Regions from separate parts of the Paraburkholderia caribensis genome, predicted to be linked through region 1. Evidence: riboswitches for the same ligand, from Rfam matches in the RefSeq annotation. Region 1 holds a riboswitch; the other holds the start of a gene.
The links. A riboswitch is a leader RNA that binds a small molecule or an ion and turns the genes downstream of it on or off. The one in region 1 is predicted to bind glycine.
Positions count from the first base shown of each region.

Region 2: linked by a shared signal. The riboswitch ahead of gcvT (glycine cleavage system aminomethyltransferase GcvT) and the one ahead of C2L66_RS35090 (D-amino acid dehydrogenase) in region 1 are both predicted to bind glycine.

Region 1 covers NZ_CP026103.1:1,232,699-1,237,112, reverse strand. The annotation lists gene C2L66_RS35100 (porin) at 1-225, opposite strand, end outside; gene C2L66_RS35095 (LysR family transcriptional regulator) at 628-1,569, shown strand; glycine riboswitch at 1,644-1,734, shown strand; gene C2L66_RS35090 (D-amino acid dehydrogenase) at 1,915-3,138, shown strand; gene C2L66_RS35085 (trypsin-like peptidase domain-containing protein) at 3,734-4,414, shown strand, end outside.
Region 2 covers NZ_CP026101.1:3,578,658-3,583,071, reverse strand. The annotation lists gene gcvP (aminomethyl-transferring glycine dehydrogenase) at 1-238, opposite strand, end outside; gene gcvH (glycine cleavage system protein GcvH) at 306-686, opposite strand; gene gcvT (glycine cleavage system aminomethyltransferase GcvT) at 790-1,908, opposite strand; glycine riboswitch at 1,998-2,139, opposite strand; glycine riboswitch at 2,191-2,303, opposite strand; gene C2L66_RS15980 (hypothetical protein) at 2,557-3,372, shown strand; gene C2L66_RS15975 (hypothetical protein) at 3,395-3,754, opposite strand; gene C2L66_RS15970 (oxidoreductase) at 3,851-4,414, opposite strand, start outside.

The DNA of each region.
Region 1 (4,414 bases):
GCGCATGCCCCAGCGGCTTTGCTGCACGTTGCCGCTCGTCATGCCGACGGTTGCCTTCCCGTCAGTCAGCCCGCCCGGCGTCATGGGCGAATTGCGCGTGGCCTCGTTGCTCACGTAAGTCAGGCCCGCGTCGACGAGGCCATACAGCGTGACGCTGCTCTGCGCGTGCGCCGCACCCGCGAAGGCCGCCGAAGCAGCCGCGAAAATCAATGTGGTTTTTTTCATATTCGTGTTCCGTACTAAGCCTGGCGACTTGAATGAATGTGCTGTGCTCCGTGTTCGAGATAGCCGCGGCAAGTAGCGTTGAAAACTCGCGGCATGCGTCGATCACGCAAAGCGCACTATAGAGTCTGAGTTGATGTTTCGTTATGTTTAATAATTAAAAACTATTTTTTAGGAACTCAAAATAAATCCGATTTTTAATGATAAGAAGATGTTTTTTCTGATGAAAACCATCTCGATATTTAGTTTGAAAATGGCGCGGATTTGATTTTGTGTTGTGGCATTGCTACGTTGCTCGTTTACATGGGTGATAATCGTATTTGCGGTGATTTAGGCTGTATCGCTGAATGGATTTGGTGATTTAATGTTGATATATATGTCTAATCTGTTTTATTTCTGTTGCTCATGCTGAATAAGTTGCAGGCAATACGAATTTTCTTAAGAGTCGCCGAGAACAACTCGTTCAGTCGAGCCGCTTCGAGTCTCAATCTTTCCAATGCGGTCGTGACGCGCTATGTGGCGCTGCTGGAGGCGCATCTCAATGCGCGTCTCGTCAATCGCACGACGCGCAGCGTGTCGTTGACGGAAGCGGGCCGCGCTTATGCGAGAGGGTGCCAGCAACTGCTGGAGTTGCTGGATTCGATGGAGTCGGCCGTGACAGAAGAGGCGGGCGAGCCCACGGGCACGCTCAAGATCGCGGCGGCCGCCTCATTTTCACTGGCGACGCTGGCGCCTTTGCTGCACCGCTACCGGATGCGTCATCCGAAGGTGAAGCTGGACCTCACGCTGCTGCATCATTCCGTCGATCTCGTCGAAGACGGGTTCGACGTCGGCATCGTCGCGTCGTGGCAGGTGAATGGCAGCACCCTGGTGAAGCGTCCGTTGCTGTCGGTGCGGCCCGCCGTCGTCGCGTCCGCCGGCTATATCGACAGGCACGGCGCGCCGGCCTCGCTCGAAGACCTTGCCTCGCACAGCTTCCTCGCGCCTTCGCGAGACATGCACGGAACTGAGTGGTCATTCGCGAGCGCCGACGGTCACGAGCGGACCTTGAATCTCGACTCGGTGTGCAGGGTGAACAGCATGATCATGCTTCGGCAACTGGTGCTCGCCGACATGGGCCTCGCCATCCTGCCCGAAGACTACGTCATCGGCGACATTGCGAACGGCGCGTTGCTGCGCGTGCTCGAACAGTATCGGGTGACCAACGGTCTCAAGGAAATGTCGCTCGTCTATCCCGGCCGCCGGCATGTGTCGGCGAAAGTGCGCACCTTCGTGGACTTCACGATCGAATACTTCCGGAGAGGTTTCGCGCCGGGTGCGCCGCGAGCCGACTTGACATCGAGCTGAGCCGTCCGGCGCAAGGTCGTCCGGAAGAGGGGCTTGCCAGCTTCTTTTGGCTTCGGTAAGGTCGCACTGTTCCACAACGCAGCACGGGAGAGATCGTCCCCAGCGGACGACGCCGACGGAGCAACCGCCCCGGAAACTCTCAGGCAAAAGGACCGTGCAGCTGGAACATCTGGAGAGCGGCGCCGTGCGCGCCCACCGAAGGGGAGCCCCCGCCGTTCGCGGCGCGCGGGCGAAACTCTCAGGTACATGGACAGATGGGGCATCGGCGCCGGCTGCTGCGTGCAGCGGCAAGAAGCGACAGCACGAAGCGCGGCCGGCGATGCTCAACGAACACTGGACCATGTCATGTCACGAATCGCCATCATCGGCGCCGGGATTACCGGCGTCACGACCGCTTACGCCCTTGCGCAACGCGGCTATCGCGTCACTGTCTTCGAGCGTCACCGCTACGCGGCGATGGAAACCTCGTTTGCCAACGGCGGGCAACTGTCGGCAAGCAACGCCGAGGTCTGGAACAGCCGCGCGACCATCATCAAGGGTCTGCGCTGGATGTTCAGGCGCGACGCGCCGCTGCTGATGAATCCGCGTCCCGACTGGCACAAGTACAGCTGGATCGGCGAGTTCATGCGGCAGATTCCGCACTACCGCGCGAACACGATCGAGACCGTGCGCCTCGCGATTGCCGCGCGCGAGCATCTGTTCGGTATTGCAGCGCGGGAAGGCATCGACTTCGATCTCGAACGGCGCGGCATCCTGCACTTCTACGCGACGCGCAAGGAGTACGAGTCCGCGCTGAAGGTCAATGCGCTGCTGCGCGAAGGCGGCCTGGAGCGGCGCGCCGTCACGCCGGAAGAAATCCGTTCAATCGAGCCCGCGCTGCACGGCGAGTTCTACGGCGGTTTTTTCACGCCGTCGGATTCGACGGGCGACATCCACAAGTTCACGCGCGGTCTTGCCGACGCATGTGCGCGGCACGGCGTCGAGTTTCGCTACGACACGGCGGTGCAGTCGATTCACGAGGAAAGCACCGGGCGGCTCGTCGTCGCGAGCCAAACGCAAGGGCAGCGCGATGCGGCGGCGTTCGACAGCCTCGTGATCTGCGCGGGAGTCGGCAGCCGCGCGTTCGCGGCGATGGTCGGCGATCATGTGAACGTGTACCCCGTAAAGGGCTATTCGATCACCGTGTGTCTCGACGATGCGAAGAGCCAGCAGCACGCGCCGTGGGTCAGCCTGCTCGACGACAGCGCGAAGATCGTCACCAGCCGGCTTGGCGCGGACCGCTTTCGCGTCGCGGGCACGGCCGAACTGAACGGCCTGAATCGCGATATCCGTTCGGACCGCATCGAGCCGCTCGTGCGCTGGACGCGTGAGCATTTTCCCGGCGTATCGACAGCGCGTGTCGTGCCGTGGGCGGGGCTGCGTCCGATGTTGCCGGGCATGCTGCCGAAGGTTGGACGCGGCAAGCGCCGTGGCGTGTTCTACAACACGGGTCACGGTCATCTCGGATGGACGCTGTCGGCGGCGACGGCGGAGGGTGTCGCGCAGGCATTGTCGGCGTCGTCGGTATAACCGGCGCGTAGCGGACGATCCGCGCAGGCGGGCGGCCAGGACTTTCGAAGTCGAAACGCGAAGCAACGTGCGTGAGCGTTTGCGAGCATGCGTTGCCGCGAGCGTCTGGCTGCCCGCTTCATCGACGCGAACCGTCACGAATGAATGACGCGTTTTGCGCGACAGTAATCGCGTCACGGCGGCGTAGCCGCTGACGCGTATCGAGCTATCAGCGCGGACCATCAGCGCGGACTATCAGCGTACCGGCAGCAGTGCCAGCGACGCACGCCAGGATTTGTACTCGCTGCAATTTTGCTGCCCGCTCTCTATAAATGAATCAGGACGAACGGGTCAACCGTTCGCGTCCTGGATTGTCCATTGCGGGCAAACATGCAACTGAATCTCAAGTCGATCTCGATCCACCCGGACAGACATCAAGGGTCGATCGCATCCGTCTGCGCTTGCGGGTGGATCGTCATGCGACATGGTTTGCGTCGGCCGGATGGGCTCTGTTTCTTTTCGGACTCTTCGGTGTGCTATGTCACAGTCGCCGGCTGCGACGCACGAAATAATGTCTTCACAGTGCCAGGCATAACGAACGCCACGGAGGTGCGCTGTGTTTCACTCGACTCTATCCCGCACCTGGTTATGCACCGCCGTGACAACGGCCTGCCTCGCCGGATACCCCCACGCCAACGCCGAAGCGATCGCACCGCATGCTGCGGCTGCTTCCGCGCCGTCGCCTGCGTCCGCGCCAGTGAAAGAGAAACGAACGGCGCCCGCGAATGCGAACGCCCCGCTCGACTTCCCGGCGATCGTCGAGCGTTACGGGCCCGCCGTCGTGAACATCCGCGCGATCCTGCCGGAGAAGCCGCTGGCAGCGCCAACGCCGCCAGCGCCGGCCGCGGCGCCTGCGGCCGCTTCGGGCGCGAGCTCCGAAGCGATCGACGGTGACGACCCGCTGTTCGCGTTCTTCCGGCAGGCCATGCCGCAGTTGCAGGACGGGCAGAGTAGTTCTCCGCGTGCGATGTCGGGCGTGGGCTCGGGTTTCATCGTCAGTCCCAACGGACTGATACTGACGACGGCGCATGTCGTCGACGGCTCCGATGACGTGACGGTGCGCCTGACCGACCGGCGCGAGTTCAAGGCAAAAGTCGTCGCCGTCGATGGGCCAAGCGATGTCGCTGTGATCCAGATCGAAGCGACGAAGCTGCCCGTCGTCAAGCTCGGCGATTCGACGCGTGTGCGCGTCGGCGAACAGGTGCTGACGATCGGCTCACCGGACAGCTATCAGAAC
Region 2 (4,414 bases), on a different replicon from region 1:
CTTCGCTCTTCGGCTGGGCGAAGGGGCCGAGCGGCAGCGCGTCCTGGCGGCGAATCGCCTTCGGAATCACCGCGTCCATCAACGCGGCGCGCGATGCAAAGCCGAGGGCTTCGAGCATCGACTGCTGATCGGCCGCGTCCGGGCCGATGTGCCGTTCGGCGAAGGCGTCATGCACTTCGAGCGCGGCGAGCGAGAGAGGAGTGCGGTTCATCAGACGATCCGGGTGTTCGAGCTTCATGGAATGTTCCTGCTGGCGCGGCTTGCGTCTGTCATTGCGAACGCCGCGCCGGTCGTGAGTAAGTGGCTTATTCGCCGATCGACTTGCCGTACGCGGCGGCGTCCATCAGACGGTCTTCCGACGCGCCCGCCGCCGGCTTGATCTTGAACAGCCAGTTGTCGTACGGCGCGCTGTTCACGGCGTCGGGCGTATCGGCGACGTTCTGGTTCGCCTCGATGATCTCGCCCGAAACCGGTGCGTAGATATCGGAGGCGGCCTTCACCGATTCGATGACGGCGACGGTATCGCCTGCCGAGACGGTCTGGCCCAGCTGCTGCACTTCGAAGAAGACGATGTCGCCGAGTGCTTCCTGCGCGTGGTCGGTGATGCCGACCGTCAGCGTGCCGTCCGCCTCGGTGCGGACCCATTCGTGCGATTCGGTATATTTCAGATCGGCCGGGATGCTCATCGGATGCTCCTATGCGGTAATTCGGTTGATTTAAATGGTGGGACGCACGCGACGTTTTCGTGTCTGTCCGGTGTCTGTCTCGTGACGCTCATCGTGTGACCGATCAGCCGACGAGCACTTTGCCGTTGCGCACGAATGGCAGTTTAACCACGCTGGCGGGAAGTGCCTTGTCACGGATCTGAACGTGCACGACGTCGCCCGGCTGCACGCCCTTCGGCACGCGCGCGAAGGCGATCGATTCCTGCATGGTCGGCGAGAACGTGCCGCTGGTGATTTCGCCGTCGCCTTGAGGCGTGACGACCTTCTGATGCGCGCGCAGCACGCCCGCTGCCTTGCCGTTGTCCTTGTGCAGGATCAGGCCGACAAACGACGACTTCGAACCGTCCGCTTCGAGCTTCGCGCGGCCGATGAAATCGCGCGGCGCGGACAGGTCGACCGTCCATGCGAGGCCGGCGTCGAGGGGCGACACGTTGTCGTCCATGTCCTGGCCGTACAGGTTCATGCCGGCTTCGAGGCGCAACGTGTCGCGCGCGCCGAGACCGGCCGGGCGCACGCCCTGTGCCTGCAGCGCGTTCCACAGCGCTTCGACGTGATCGGCGGGAACGATGATTTCGAAACCGTCTTCGCCCGTGTAGCCGGTGCGCGCGACGGTGAGTTCGCCAAACGGCGTATCGGTGACGCGCGCGGCATTGAACGGCTTGAGGGCTTCGCTGGCGGCGCGCGCGTGGGGCACGGTCGCCCAGACTTTTTCGCGCGCATTCGGGCCTTGCACGGCGACGATTGCGTAGTCGCGGCGCGGCTTGATGGTCAGGCCGAAGCCTTGTTCGTCATTGAGCTTGTTGAACCACGCGACGTCTTTCTCAGCCGTACCGGCATTCACGACGACGCGGAAATGATCTTCGCCGAAGTAATAGACGATCAGATCGTCGATCACGCCGCCTTCGGGGTTGAGCAGACAGGAGTAGAGCGCCTTGCCCGGGGTTTGCAGCTTGCCGACGTTGTTCGCCAGCGCGTGCTCGAAGAACGCGCGCACACGCTCGCCCGTGAAATCGACGACGCACATGTGGGATACGTCGAACATGCCGGCGTCGGTGCGCACGGCGCGATGTTCTTCGATCTGCGAGCCGTAGTTGACGGGCATGTCCCACCCGCCGAAATCGACCATGCGGGCATTGAGCGCACGGTGCGTGGCGTGGAGCGGGGTGTGTTTGAGTTCGGTCATCGGGGCCTCGGGGCGTCGCTAAACAGGAAAGGCCATGCGGCGAAACCCCTCGCGGCCTGATCCCATCTCGGGCCAACGAGCGATAACTGCATGCCCCCTCTGTCCTCGATACCTGAGAGATTGCGCTGCCGTCAGCGAGTGCTGTCCGGCGTGGCGCGCGCCCCTTCGGTGGGCAGCCTGCGCGTGCGGGTTAGTGCACGGGCGCTACTGCCGCTCTCCAGAGTGCGAAAAACGGGCGCTCATTCGAATGAGGTCGCGATGACCGGATGACGAGCGGGTTTTTCGACGCGGTCGGTCCTTTTGCCTGAGAGTTTGCGGGTGTGCCCCTTCGGCGGCGCTGACTGCTGGGCGTTCTGAAAACGACAGCGGACGGCGCGCTCTCCCGACGCGTGCGGCGAATGTACGCGAGGGCCGGAGCGATGTCAAATCGGGGCGAGGGACCTTTTGGGAAGGCGGCTCGGCGGGCGGCGCGACCCCTCGCACAGTCAAAAAAACCCGGGCTGCGCGTTGCGGTCTGACATGGGGCGCGATCGACCGAACTGGTGCCGGATCTACCGGCTGATCGAGTAATTGGCTTGCCGGATTGCCCCGGATACTTGCAAAACGGCTGCATGCGGCCACTCGTGTCCACCCATTACCATCCAATCGATGACCAAGGCGCACATTTACCAGATCTACTATTCGGATCAGACGCGCAGCGGCCTGGACGAAGGTTTCATTCCGCTTGACAACGTCGGACAGCGGCCCGACTGGCGCGAGTACTGGCCAATCCGCCGCTTTCTGCACGAGCAGACGCTGGACGACACGGCATTCTACGGTTTCCTGTCGCCCAAGTTCGCCGTCAAGACGAATCTCGAAGCAAGCGACGTCCATGCGTTTCTTGCCACGGTACCGGAATCGACGGATATCGTGTCGTTCTCACCCTTCTTCGATGCGGGTGCATTGTTTACGAACGTCTTTCTACAGGGCGCGCAGGGACATCCGAACGCATGGGGGCCGTTCGATGAAATCGTGCGGCTGTTAAAGCCGGGCATCGAACTGAGCACGCTCATCATGGATTCGTCGAACAGCGTGTATTGCAACTACTTCGTCGCGAAGCCGCGCTTCTGGCGGCACTGGCTGGACCAGGCGGAGATCGTGTTCGGGATCGCGGAATCGAACAGTACACCGCTCGGCAAGGCGCTCAACGCGTCGGGCCGCCACGCAATGGGCGATACGCCCGTGAAAACGTTCCTGATAGAGCGGCTCGTATCGTTGTTGCTCGCAACCGAGAAGCACTGGCAGGTGGCATCGTTCAATCCCCTACAACTGCCGCTGGTGTATCCGGGTTCAGGAAAGGTCGCGCAGGAACTCGTGATGCTGGATGCACTCAAGCGCGCTGCCGTCGGAAGCGGACGCGCCGAGTACATGACCGTGTGGTCTCAGTTGCGCGAGCGCGTCGTGGCCACGATAACGGGGCCCTGATCCCGCTCGCGCCGAAGTGCGATCAGCGGTTGATGGCCGCCGACGCCGTGTCCAGTTCCTGATTCAGCACGCGCTGCTCGTCGCCCGTGAGGCCGCCACCGTGCTGTCCGGCCATGTCGTGCGCTTCGTGGCGGATCGTGTCGAGCCGGCGGTGCAGCGCGGCGCCGTCGGGCGGCGGAAAGTGACCCTGATTCACGCGCGCATCGATGCTGCGGCCCATATTGTCGATGCGGCCGTCGACCTGTTCGAGGCGATGCACGGCCATTTCATGTGGATTCGGCGCGCGAGACGGCTCGGCGAGCTGCTGCGACGGGGAGACCACGCACGCGGCGAGCGACGAAACCAACGCGAAACAGCCCAGCGCGCGGACGATATGCTGCATATTCCTTCCTTTCTGTTTAATCCCGCATGGATGCGGAAGGGCCCTGAAGGCCCATGTGACGTGACGGGTGGCAGCGAAATCGCCGCCCCCCGACTGCTACGCCTCGCGCCTGAACGCCAGCCTCGCCCCTTCCTTCTCACTGCGATCCGCCAGTTCGATGATGGCCATCACGTCCACCGCGTCAGCCGCGCTGACCGGGAACGGCGCGCCATCGCGAATCGACGCCGCCAGCGCGCGGTAGAACTCGACGTACGCGCCGTCGCGAGTCGGCAGTTCGCGCTGCACTTCCTGTTCGCCTTCGAGCACGCGCAACGTGCCAGCGTCATTGCCGCCGCCGAAACCGGCGTCGCCCGGACGCAAGCCCGCCTTCAACTGATCTTCCTGCGTGTCCAGTCCGTATTTCACATAACTGCCGCGCGTGCCGTGGATCGTATAACGCGGCGCGACGATCGCCGTCAGCGCGCTAGCGTGCAGCACCACCTCGTGATTCGCGTAGCCAAGCAGCAGATGCACGTAGTCCGGCGCGCTCGCGTTGTCGCGATACGCCTTCACCGTTGCATAGACCGTTTCGGGCGCGCCGAACAGCGTCAACGCCTGGTCGATCAGGTGCGGGCCGAGATCGAACAGCAGGCCGCCGCCACGCGATGCTTCTTCGCGCCA